DNA from 2 places in the uncultured Plantibacter sp. genome. Region 2 is predicted to be linked to the other one. Evidence: predicted binding sites of a transcription regulator. Region 2 holds the regulator's gene; the other holds the start of a gene.

Region 1 (6,507 bases), on a different contig from region 2:
GCGGACGTCCTTGGCGAGCGGAATGTGCATCGTGGTGCGCACCTGCTCCCGCAGCTCCTGCTGGCAGACCGAATCCACGCCTGCGTAGCCGCAGACGGACACGTCACCTTCGAGGAACGAGCTGTAGCTGCCTTGAAACGACCCCAGTAGCGCGACGACGAGGACGACGAAGCCGGCCATACAACCGATGGCCACCCCGAGCGTTCCCAGCATTTGACGCACGGTCCGTGGTTTACGAGACCATCCGCCGTCTGATTCCGCGAGAAGATCGTCGATCGTCATGCGCCCACACCCCTGAGTTGCATGACGTAAGGCTAGCGGTGGCCGCTCCCGGCCTGGTTGCGCACGAACGCCTCCTAGGCTGGACTGATGGTCTCGACACGGAAGCAGCTGATCGTCGACGACGGGGTCACGATCTCGTACACCGTGTTCGAGGGTTCCGAGCCGGCGTCGGTCATCCTCCACGGACTCGCCGGGAGCAGTCGGGAGTTCCTTCCAACGGCTCGAGCGCTTGCCGGACGATCGGTCGTCCTCATCGACCAGCGTGGCCACGGAGAGAGTACGAGGCGGCCGATGGACACCTCTCGAGCGGCGTACGTCTCGGATGTCGCACGGGTGATCGAAGCCGAGACATCAGAACCGGTGATCGTCATCGGGCAGTCGATGGGCGCGCATACCGCGATGCTCCTGGCTGCCGACAGGCCAGACATCGTTCGCGCGCTGGTCATGCTCGAAGGGGACCAGGGCAGCGGCACGGTGGAGGATCACCGAGCCCTCGGCGGTTTCTTCCGGTCGTGGAACGTCCCGTTCGCAAGTCGATCGGACGCGGCGGCGGAGCTTGGTGACGGGCCGCTCGAACGTGCCTGGGTCGAGGATCTGGAGGAGACAGTCGACGGGTTGGTCCCACGATTCGATGCAGACGTCATGCAGACGACGATCGAGGCGGTCGGGGAGCCTCGCTGGCGCGAGTGGGAGAGCATCGACGTGCCAACCCTCGTGGTCTATGCAGACGGAGGAATGTTCACCGAGGATAAGAAGGCGGCGTTCGCAGGCCGGGGCAGGCGCGCACGTCGCGTCGATCTCAGCGGTGCATCGCATGATGCGCACCTTGACGCGCATGAGCAGTGGGTCGAGGCGCTCCGCACCTTCATCGATGCGCAGTGAGATGACACGCACCGCATCAGGTCGGGCCCATCTCGCCGGCCCCGCCGTCAGCGTAAGGTCGTCGCATGCCCCTCGAGCAACCCCCGCAGCCTGAACGGAGGCGAGCGCTCTCGAAGCCCTCGGCCGCGTCATCCACGGCGGCAGCCTGGAACGCCTTCCTGCTCCGAGCTGAGGCGAGAGCGTGGATCAATGCCACCGAGCGTGGACAGCGACAGCCTGAGGTCGGCGATGTCGCGCTGGAGGTCCTGCTCCTGGAGTACGGTCGCCCGGCCCGCTTGGCGCTCGGGCTCGTCTCGTCCGTAGCACTCGTCGTGGCCGCCACCCTCGCCGTCGCGACCGTGACCGTCCTCGGTCCGTTCTGGGTGGGGGAGAGCGGGGCGTTCTTCGGCTCCGTGGTCCTCATCGGGTTCGCGGTCGCGCTGACGAGCGTCGTCATCCTGCTCGGGCTGCAGGTCTCCGAGAACCGCATCATCCGCGCCGTCTCCGCGTGGTCCGAGGTGACGCCGCAGACCACCGACCCGCAGGAAGCGCCGACCGGAGCGGAGGACACCGTCGACCGTCGGGAGGCAGTGGCGTTGCGCGCCCTCTTCCTGGCGGTCTCGGGCGCAGGGATCGCCGCAACCGTCGTCGTGATGGTCTGGCTGTCCTCCGCCGAAGGCGGATCGTTCGTGCTGCCGCTCCTCGTCGCTGCGGTCTTGCAGCTGATCATCTGGCTCGCGGTCTGCTCCGGGGTCGTCCGCGTGCTGCAGTCGTCGCGGGTCTGACGAGCGCGGCGGTCGACCGTGTCGCGGTGCTCAACTGAGACGGTCGGAACCGAGCCCGGGGCGAACCTACTGCTCGTGCACGATCCGAACGCGCGCGACCGAGAAACCGGCTCGTTCGAACGCGCCACGCATCGGCGTGTTCGCGGCATCCGTGGTGCCGACGATCCGGTCCTGTCCCGACCCGTGGTGCACGTGGACCATCTCCTCCAAGAGGTCGTGCACGTAACCGTGTCCGCGATGCTCGGGGAGCACGCCCAGGTAACTGATGCTCGCGTCGTACGCCGTCCTCGTCGGGATGATGAATCCCACGATCGTCCCGTTGAGCAGCTCTGCGACCCGCCAGGCATCCCGTTCGCCGGGGAGCGATCGGTAGAACGCTAGATCGTCGTCCGCGAGCGCCTCGAGTCCTTCGCGCGCGACCATGTCCTGCGTGTGCGCATCGAGGGTGCCGGTCGCGACCAGGGCGAACAGCTCGTGGAACGCGTCGTCCGGGGCGGCGACGAAACGAAGGCGCTGCGATCGTGCCGGCACCGGATCGGAGGTGGACCTCGCGAAACTGACCCGCTCGGTCGTGCGCGAGAACCCACCGGCGCGTGCAGGCTCGTGGCGCCACCGCACCGCCTCCACGCTCGCAGCGTCATCGGCCCAGGCAGGGGAGACGTCGACGTTGAACTCCAGTGCCGGTCCCGCGCCGAAGGCGTCCAGTCCGGCGCGGATGAGCGCAGCGCCGACACGTTCGGGCTCCGCGACTTCGACCGTGGTGGTGAGGCAGTCGAGCGTGGCGGGCCGGTTCGCATCCGCCTGGCCCCACCAGAGTGCTCGTGCCATCGGGCGACCGTCCTGCTCGGCGATCCACGACCACTCCGGTCGACAGTTCCGACTCGCGAGTTCGGCGGTCAGCCGTTCCGGGTCGATCCAGGCGACGGGTTCGTCGCAGCTCCACGCTTGCAGGAGGGGGACGTCGTCCGGAGTGGCTCGTCGGATGGTGAAGTCGTCGCGGGTGTCGGTCATCGGTTCCAGCTTGGACAGGGTCGACTCGTTTGTCCATGTCGGACAGGAACACCGGGGCTACGCCGTCGAGACGGGAAGCGGACGCGCGGTGTTCGAGTGGGCCTTCACCCGAGCTGTGCGGCCGCGTCGCGGAGACAGGCGATGAACGCGTCGTGGACCGGGCTCTCGTCCACTCGTTCCTGACGAGCGGCCAGCAGGCGTGTCGTCGGCGACCCGGCGAGCGGCACGACGACGATCGACGGCGGCACCAGCTGCCGCACCGACTCGGGCAGGATCGTCGTACCGACGCCGGCCGCGACGAACCCGAGGGCGGTCTCCTGATGGACGACCTCCTCGACCACCTGCGTCCGACTCGACGTGCCGAGGACCTCCGCGACGCGGTCCACGAATCCCGGCATGAGCGCCCGCGGGTAGGAGATCATCGGGACCTCCAAGAGCTCCTCCGCGGTGACCTCGGGTCGCCCTGCCAACGGGTGACCGACCGGGAGGCACGCCACGAGACGCTCCTCGAAGACGACCTCGGTCGTGAGCGCGGGGGAGCTGTCGGATGGCGTCTGCGGGACCTCATCACGGACGATCCCGACGTCGAGGGTGCCGTCGCGGAGCCGGTCGAACTGCTCTCCTGAGGTCAACGGCACCAGGCGCAGCGTCACCCCGGGGCGGCTCGCCCGGAACAGCTGCACGACGCCGGGGAGGACCGTGTAGTTGGCCGAACTCACGAACCCTGCGGTGAGCTCCCCGGCGAGACCGTCGACGAAGTCGCGCATCTCACTCCGGACCGTGTCGAGCTCCTCGACGATGTGTCGCGCCCGCGCCTGGAGGTGTCGTCCGGCGGCGGTCAGCGCCACCCGCCTCGTCGAACGGTCGAACAGCGCGGTGCCGACCTCCTGCTCGAGTCGTGCGACCTGGACGCTCAGCGGTGGCTGCGACATGTGCAGCCGTCGGGCGGCACGACCGAAATGGAGCTCCTCGGCGACGGCGAGGAAGTAGCGCAGCTGGCGGAGCTCCATCCCATCGACGATACGACCCTCGTATTACCGCGCTGTTTCGTCCAGATTGCGAGCGAAACGCTCTCAATCGAGGTTCGAATCGGTATTTGACCAGGACGATCGCGACCGTGTTCGCTGAGGACCACACACCCCGACCTGGAGGACCACCCGTGACCGCAGACGCTTCCCCGAACACCCGGATCGACATGCTCTACCTGAGCGAACCGGAGGTCATCGCCGCCGGCATGAAGGACATGGCCCACTGCATGGAGGTCATGGAGGAGGTGTTGGTGCTCGTCGCGAAGGGTGACTACCGGATGGCCGGCCCGACCGCCAACTCGCACGGAGCACCGATCGGGTTCCCCACCACCTCACCGTTCCCCGGCATGCCGCTCGACGCCGCCGACCGCCGGTTCATGGCGATGCCCGCCTACCTCGGCGGACGCTTCGACACCGCCGGTGTCAAGTGGTATGGGTCGAACGTCGACAACCGCGAGCGGGGCCTCCCGCGCTCCATCCACCTCATCGTGCTCAACGACAAGGAGACCGGCGCGCCCTACGCGATCATGTCCGGCAACCTCGAGAGCGCCTACCGTACCGCTGCCGTGCCGGGAGCCGCCGCGAAGCTCCTGGCACCGGTGGACGCGAAGTCACTCGGCATCATCGGGCCCGGCGCCATGAACAAGAGCGCCCTGCACGCCATGACCACCGCCCGTCCCTCGCTCGACACCATCCGCATCCACGGGCGCCGACGGTCGACGTCCGAGGCGTTCGCCGACTACGTCCGCGAGCACTACCCGCAGTTCACGACGATCGAGATCGCCGAGACGGTCGAGGCCGCCGTGCGCGACTCGGACATCGTCTCCGAAGCCGTCACCGGCCTGGTCGGCTCGGAGAACTACCCGTTCATCGACGGCGACTGGATCAAGCCGGGCGCCTTCCTGAGCCTGCCCGCGAACTTGCGCATGGACAAGGAGTACACCCTCTCCGGCAAGGCGCGCCTCATCGCGGACGCGAAGAAGATCTACGAGGCGTGGGCCGAGGAGTACCCGGCGCCGTCGCACGAGACCGCGTTCGGGATGATCGGCCTCTACTGGCAGGACCTCATCGGGACCGGCGAGCTCGACGAGTCCCGCGTGGTCAACATCGGAGACGTCTTCGACGGGAACGCCGTCGGGCGCGAGTTCCCCGAGCAGCCGGTGCTCTTCAGCGTCGGAGGGATGGGCGTCGAGGACGTCGCGTGGGCGAAGACGATCTACGAGAACGCCGTCGAGCAGGGGATCGGCACGAAGCTCAACCTCTGGGAAGCCCCGGGCCTGGCCTGACCGCCGACCGGCACCGACACCTGTTCCGCCCGAACCCGACGCCGTGGCCGCCCGGCCGCTGTGCACCTCGAACGATGGAGTGATTTGTGGACGCTGGAAACGTCGCCTGGATCCTGACGAGCTCGGCGCTCGTCGCCCTCATGATCCCGGCCCTGGCTCTGTTCTACGGCGGGATGGTCTCGTCCCGCCGCATCCTCAACATGATGATCATGTGCTTCGGCGGGGCCAGCCTCGTCGCGTTGCTCTGGGTGGCCTTCGGGTACTCGCTCGTCTTCGGTGACTCCGTCGGCGGGCTCGGACTCATCGGGAACCCGTTCGAGTTCGCGGGGCTCGACCAGGCACTCGCCGACGACCCCGATGCCGGCATCCCGCTCGCACTCTTCGCGGCGTTCCAACTGCTGTTCGCGGGGGTGACGACGGCACTCGTCGCCGGTGCCGCCGCCGGTCGCATGAAGTACGGCGCGTGGTTGTTGTTCGCCGGGCTCTGGGCGACGCTCGTGTACTTCCCGGTCGCGCACTGGGTGTTCGCCTTCTCGAACGACACGGCGACCGGTGGATGGATCGCGAACACCCTCGGTGCCGTCGACTTCGCCGGTGGGACGGCCGTGCACATGAACGCCGGAGTCGCGGCGCTCGCACTGGCCTTGGTACTCGGTAAGAGCAAGGACTGGGGCGGCAAGCTCCGTCCGCACAACCGCCCGCTCGTCCTCGTCGGCGCCGGACTGCTCTGGATCGGTTGGTACGGCTTCAACGCCGGTTCAGCGCTGGCAGCCGGCAATGCGGCGAGCGTCGTGTTCCTCAACACCACCGTCGCGGCCTGTGCCGGCCTCATCGGCTGGTCCATCGTCGACCGACTCCGCCACGGAGCGGTCACGAGCCTCGGCAGCGCATCGGGGATCATCGCCGCCCTCGTGGCGATCACCCCCGCCTGCGGCGCCGTCTCGCCCATCGGTGCGATCATCATCGGGGCCATCGCGGGCGTCGTCTGCTGCCTCGCCATCGAGTGGAAGTTCCGGCTCGGGTTCGACGACTCCCTCGACGTCGTCGGGGTCCACCTCGTCGGGGGCATCATCGGGACGCTCCTCATCGGGGTGTTCGCGACGGATGCGGCTCCGAACGGACGCTCCGGTCTGCTCTACGGCGGCGGGTTCGAACTGCTCGGCGTGCAGACGATCGCGACCGTCGCGGTCCTCGCCTACTCGTTCATCGTCACCTGGGTGATCGCGAAGCTCATCCAGATCACCATCGGTCTGC
Region 2 (6,507 bases):
GAGGAACGCGGTCGTCTCCGCTTCGGTGCCCGCGGTGACCCGGAGGTGGTTCGGGATGCCGACGTCGCGGATGAGGATCCCCCGCGCGAAGAGCGCCTCGAACGCCGCGTGCGGATCGGCGACGCCGCCGAACAGGACGAAGTTGGATCCGCTCCGCTTCGGGTCGTAGCCGAGACGCGCGAGCTCGACGACGAGACGATCGCGCTGGGTCCGGATGTCGTCGACCATCGCCAGCATCTCGTCGGCGTGCCGCAGTGCGGCGGTCGCGGCCGCCTGCGTCAGGGCGCTCAGGTGATACGGGAGCCGGACGAGTCTCAGCGCGTCGACGACCGCGGGGTCGGCGGCGAGGTACCCGAGGCGGACCCCGGCGAAGGCGAAGGCCTTGCTCATCGTCCTGGAGACGATCAGGCGCGGACGCCCCTCCAGCAGGGTGAGCGCGCTCGCCTCGTCGTCGGGTGCGAACTCCGCGTACGCTTCGTCGACGATCACCATGCCCCGCGACGCCTCGTACACCGCGGTGACGGTCTCGAGCGACAACGGTGTCCCGGTGGGGTTGTTCGGCGAGCAGAGGAACACGAGGTCGGGATCCGCCTCGGCCACCTGACGCGCGGCGGTCTCGGGCGAGAGCTCGAACTCGGCGTCGCGCGTCGCGGGGATCCACCTGGTGCCGACGCCGGCGGCCAGGAGCGGATACATCGAGTACGTCGGCGTGAACCCGAGGAGCGATCGCCCGGGACCGCCGAAGGCCTGCAGGATGTGCTGCAGCACTTCGTTCGAGCCGTTCCCCGCCCAGATCTGCTCCGGGGTCACCCCGTGGCCCAGGTATCCCGCCAGCGCCTCCCGGAGTTCCGTGAACTCGCGATCGGGGTACCGGTTCACCGTGAGGACCGCCGACGCGAGCGAGGCGACGATGTCGTGCGCGACCGCTTCAGGGATGGGGTGCGTGTTCTCGTTGACGTTGAGCGCCACCGGCACCAGGGCCTGGGGAGCGCCGTACGGGCGCTGTCCTCGGAGGTCGTCGCGGATGGGGAGGTCGTCGAGAGCGGTCACCCCACAATGCTAGCCACTCCGACCAGCGCGCTCACTCCGCCTGGCGCTCCCGACGAAGGACCTCGTGGCGGGGGCTCGCCGGGTTCAACAGCGAGTGGCGTCGCCCGTAGGCGAAGTAGACGATGAGACCGATCACGAGCCAGACCCCGAACCGTAGCCAGGTCTCCCAGTGCAGCTGCAGGATCAGGAAGCCGGACGCCAGGACGCCGAACGCCGGGACGAACGGCATCAACGGCAACCGGAAGGAGCGGGGCTCATCCGGCTTCGTGTACCGGAACACGATCACCGACACGCAGACCACGATGAAGGCGGCCAGGATGCCGATGTTCGTGAGGTCGGCGACCTGCTTGATCGGGAACACACCGGCGAAGACGGCTGCCGCGCCGCCGGCGATCCAGGTCACCCGCTGCGGCACGCCTCGCCGGTCCGTGCGCGAGAACCATCGCGGCAGGAGACCGTCGCGACTCATCGAGAACCACACGCGGGTGACGCCCAACAGGAACGTCAGCATCACGGTGAGGATCGACAGGACGGCGAAGACGGAGATGATCGTCGCGACCACGGGCAGACCGACGCTCTGGAACGCCGATGCGAACCCGGCCGTGGGGTCGATGTCGGTGTAGTTCTGCATGCCGGTCAGGACGAGGGTGGCCGCGACGTACAGGAGCATCGCGATGATGAGGGAGAGGATGATCGCCTTCGGCATGTGCTTCTTGCCGTCCTTCGCCTCCTCGGCAGCCGTACTCATCGCGTCGTATCCGAAGACCGCGAAGAAGACCGTCGCGGCACCGGCGAACACCGGCCCGAAACCGCTCGGGAGGAACGGATCGTAGTTCTCTCCGTCGATGTAGAAGACACCGAGGCCGATGATGAACAGGATGAGCAGGACCTTGATCCCGACCGCGACGAGCTCGAATCGACCGAAGGCCTTCGTCCCGCGGCTCAGGATGAAGGTCACGAGGAGACAGACGAAGATGGCGGGGAGATTGACGAGGCCGCCCTTCCCCTCGTCGGCGGTCGAGGTCATCCAGTCCGGCATGTGGATGCCGATGCCGGACAGGAAGGCGTCGAAGTAGCCGGAGATCCCGATCGCGACCACCGCGACGATCGCGATGTACTCGAGCAACAGGTCCCAGCCGATGAACCAGCCGATGACCTCGCCGAGCGCCACATACCCGTAGGTGTAGGCGGACCCGGCTCTCGGGATCATGCCGGCGAACTCCGCGTACGACAACGCCGCGGCCGCGGAGGCGAGACCGGCGATCAGGAAGGAGAAGAGGACCGCCGGCCCGACAGCGGGCGAGGTCTCGCTCCCGTGAGCGACGAGTCCGGCGAGGGAGAAGATCCCCACCCCGATGATGCCACCGACCCCGATGGCCGTGAGTTGCCAGAGCCCGAGGCTCTTGAACAGCTTCGAACCGGAGGTCTCATCCTCGATCTCCGCGATCGGCTTCTTCCGCAGCAGCGAGCGGCTCCGATCGTCTGTACTCATGCTTACCTCCGACGATGCTGCGGGCGTCGTTGCACCGCGTCATCGACGATAGCTGAGAACCAGCGCGGAGAGACCCGCCGATTGTCGGCCTACTCGGCCGCGTACCGGTGCGGGATCGCCAGTCGCTGCCCCGGCTCGACACCGGCGGTGCTGAGCTGGTTGAGGTTCATGATCTCGGCGATGACGTCGCGCGGGTCGGCGTCGGGCGCGATGGACTCGGCCAGCTGCCAGAGCGACTCGCCCGGGTCGACCGTGATGTACGTGAACGTGGCTCCCGCCGCCGTGTTGGCCGCGGCACCGCCTGCGGAGAGTCCGACGACCGCGACGCCGATGACCAGCGGGATGGCGGCGAGCGTGGTGAAGACGACACGACCGCGCTTCGTCAGGCGGAGTCGGCGTGTAGACGGTGCGTCTGACGTCGGTACCTGCGCCGTCCGTGCGGGAAGCGCCCGGTGGGACCCGATCAGTGCTGCGCTCATGTCAACCCTCCAAGAGTGTGCTCATCGTGTGATGAGGACTCGTATCCGACACTCGGTCAGGAGTGCCGGATACGAACCTGTGTTCCGAATATATCTTCGATTGTTCGAATACTCAACCCTGTCTTCGTACCTGAGGCGCGCGGGATCGGCGACACGCTCGAACAGATGTTTGTCTGGACGAGCTGGTGCGGATACAGTTTCGAGTGTTGGAAGCAGTACACCACCACCCACCGACATCGGTCACCGACAGCCGATCAGGGCAGGAGCGAAGATGGCAGCGAACACGGCGGGCGACGGAGCCCGGGAGCGCCAGATCGGCGGCACCCGGCGACGGAAGAGCCTGAGCGACAAGCAGCTGGCGATCCTCGACGTCATCCAGCGTTCGGTCTCACAGCGCGGATATCCGCCGAGCATGCGCGAGATCGGCGACGCCGTCGGGCTCGCCTCCCTGTCGAGTGTCACGCACCAACTCGGACAGCTCGAACTCAGCGGATACCTCCGACGCGATCCCAACCGTCCCCGCGCCATCGAGGTGCTCATCGACCTGCCGAGCGCCGTCGAGGGCAGCGACCCCGACTCCGCTCCCCCGGTCGGCGACGCAGCCATGGTCCCGCTCGTCGGTCGCATCGCCGCCGGCATCCCGATCACGGCCGAGCAGCAGGTCGAGGAGATCTTCCCCCTGCCGCGTCAGCTGGTCGGCAAGGGCAGTCTGTTCATGCTGAAGGTCGTCGGCGACTCGATGGTCGACGCCGCGATCTGCGACGGCGACTGGGTCGTCATCCGCGAGCAGAAGACCGCCGAGAACGGCGAGATCGTCGCGGCCATGCTCGACGAGGAGGCGACCGTGAAGGTGTTCCGCCAGCGCGACGGCCACACCTGGCTGCTCCCCCGGAACTCGGCCTTCGAACCGATCCTCGGCGACCACGCCGAGGTCCTCGGCAAGGTCGTCGCCGTGCTCCGGACGGTCTGACCGACCGGACCACTCCGCGACACCGACGAGGGCCGGGACGATCCGTGGATCGTGCCGGCCCTCGTCCGTGCCGGACCGACGACGTCAGCCGGTCGCACCGACTCGTGCGCGGACGACGCGCGTGGCCTCGACGATGTTGGTGAGGGAGGCGACCGTCTCCTCGTACCCTCGCGTCTTGAGCCCGCAGTCCGGGTTCACCCAGACCTGGCGCTGCGGGATCCCCTCCAGCGCGATCTCGAGCAACGCGGTCACCTCCGCGACGCTCGGCACCCGAGGCGAGTGGATGTCGTAGACGCCCGGGCCGATGCCGTGGTCGAAACCACTCGCCCGAATGTCGGACACGACCTCCATCCGCGACCGAGCCGCCTCGATGCTCGTCACGTCGGCGTCCAGACGCCGGATCGCGTCGATCACCACCCCGAACTCCGAGTAACAGAGGTGGGTGTGGATCTGGGTCTCGGCGCGCACGCCCGCGGTCGCCAGCCGGAACGAACCGACCGACCAGTCGAGGTACCGCCCCTGGTCCGCCCGCCGGAGCGGGAGCAGCTCGCGGAGGGCGGGTTCGTCGACCTGGATGATGCGGATGCCGGCCCGCTCCAGGTCGGCGATCTCGTCACGCAGGGCGAGGGCGACCTGGTTCGCCGTCTCGGCGAGCGGTTGGTCGTCGCGCACGAACGACCACGCGAGGATCGTCACCGGGCCCGTGAGCATGCCCTTCACCGGCTTGGTGGTCAACGACTGCGTGTAGGCCGACCACTCGACCGTGATCGGCGCCGGTCGCGAGACGTCCCCCCACAGGATCGACGGACGGGTGCACCGTGAACCGTAGGACTGCACCCAGCCGTGCTCCGTCACGGCGAAGCCGTCGAGGTGTTCGGCGAAGTACTGGACCATGTCGTTGCGCTCGGGCTCGCCGTGGACGACGACGTCGATCCCCAGATCCTCCTGCAGCGCCACGACGCGCCCGATCTCCGCGCGCATCGTCGCGACGTAGGCCTCCTCGTCGAGTGTCCCTGCGACCCGCTGTGCGCGGGCGCGACGGATGTCCCCGGTCTGCGGGAACGAGCCGATCGTCGTCGTCGGGAGGAACGGCAGGCCGAGCGCCTGCTCCTGCGCCGTTGCGCGCTCCTGGTAGTCGTCCCGCGTGAAGTCCGCTGGCGCGAGCGCCGCCGTCCGTGCGCGGATGGTGGTATCGACGACCCCGGGCGCGGCCAGCCGATCGTCGAGCGCGGCCGACGCTGCCGTGAGCTCGGTCGCGATGGACGCACGCCCCCGGGTGAGGCCGCGTGCGAGGACCGCGATCTGATCCACCTTCTGGTCGGCGAAGGCGAGCCAGCTCCGGAGACGGGGGTCGAGCTTCGTCTCCACCGACACGTCGTGCGGGACGTGCAGGAGGGACGTCGAGGTGGACACCGCGAGCTGCGGGAAGCGCTCCGCCGCGCGCGCCAGGAGATCGGCCGCGGCTGCCAGGTCGCCGCGCCACACGTTGTGGCCGTCGATCACTCCCGCGACGACGGTCTTCGTGGCGAGTCCGGGTGACGAGTCCGGCAGGCCTCCTCGGACGAGGTCGACACCGACGGCCTCGACCCCCGAGTCGGCGAGCACCGGGAGGGCGTCGCCCAAGGCACCGTAGGGAGCCGCGACGAAGATCGCCGGGCGGTCCGACACGGCGGACAGGACGCTCGTCGATCGTTCGAGCGCCGCGAGGACCGTCGACCTCGGCACGTCGAACGTCTCCGACACCAGTGCGGGTTCGTCGAGCTGTACCCAGGGCGCGCCGGCAGCGGCGAGGCGCTGGAGGAGTTCCGCGTAGACGGGCAGCAACGCCTCCAGTCGATCGATCGGGGCGAATCCCGCTGAGGCCCCCTCGGCCGCCTTGGACAGCAGCAGGAACGTCACGGGGCCCACGATGACCGGCCGCGTCACGTACCCCTCGGCGAGGCCCTCGCGGAACTGCTCGATCACCCGGTCGTCGGAGAGCGCGAACGGCGTCGACTCGCCGATCTCCGGGACGAGGTAGTGGTAGTTCGAGTCGAACCACTTCGTCATCTCGAGCGGGGCGAGGTCGCCGGCGCCACGAGCGATCGTGAACGCCCCGGCGAGGTCGACCCGACCGTCGGCCCCGACGAGCGACGAGAAGCGCTCCGGGACGGCACCGACGGTGAGCGCGGCGTCCAGGACCTGGTCGTAGAACGAGAAGCTCTCGGGGATCGCGGCGTTCGTCGGGTCGAGGCCGAGCCCCGCGAGGCGGGCACGCGTGGCGGCGCGCAGCTCGGCGGCCGTCCGCTCGAGCGCCTCGGCGTCGATCCGGCCGGCCCAGAAGGACTCGACGGCGCGCTTCAACTCCCGGTTCGGCCCGATGCGCGGGTAGCCGAGGATGGTGCCGGCGGGGAATGCGGAGGTGGGGTTCATCGTGCGTCCTTGCTGGTGAGTGGATCGGGGATGGGATGACGGACCGGTCGGTCGCCTGGTACGGGGATGCCGGCACGGTGCAACACGTCGAGCACTGTCCGATG

What was found. The regulator LexA, encoded in region 2, represses DNA repair genes until DNA is damaged. The targets are predictions, from matches to a motif close to TCGAACANNTGTTCGA.
Region 1: a site for LexA is predicted at 4,024-4,039, ahead of RWN05_RS04865 (tyramine oxidase subunit B). Genes of this name have one in related genera too.

The regions. Positions count from the first base shown of each region.
Region 1 covers NZ_CAUQHZ010000002.1:240,151-246,657, forward strand. Annotated here, with positions in the region: gene RWN05_RS04840 (hypothetical protein) at 1-282, opposite strand, end outside; gene RWN05_RS04845 (alpha/beta fold hydrolase) at 370-1,164, shown strand; gene RWN05_RS04850 (hypothetical protein) at 1,230-1,928, shown strand; gene RWN05_RS04855 (GNAT family N-acetyltransferase) at 1,995-2,939, opposite strand; gene RWN05_RS04860 (LysR family transcriptional regulator) at 3,044-3,949, opposite strand; gene RWN05_RS04865 (tyramine oxidase subunit B) at 4,099-5,253, shown strand; gene RWN05_RS04870 (ammonium transporter) at 5,340-6,507, shown strand, end outside.
Region 2 covers NZ_CAUQHZ010000015.1:40,236-46,742, reverse strand. Annotated here, with positions in the region: gene RWN05_RS15695 (histidinol-phosphate transaminase) at 1-1,050, opposite strand, end outside; gene RWN05_RS15690 (amino acid permease) at 1,082-2,542, opposite strand; gene RWN05_RS15685 (LysM peptidoglycan-binding domain-containing protein) at 2,632-3,021, opposite strand; gene lexA (transcriptional repressor LexA) at 3,293-3,991, shown strand; gene metE (5-methyltetrahydropteroyltriglutamate--homocysteine S-methyltransferase) at 4,076-6,403, opposite strand; gene RWN05_RS15670 (methylenetetrahydrofolate reductase) at 6,400-6,507, opposite strand, start outside.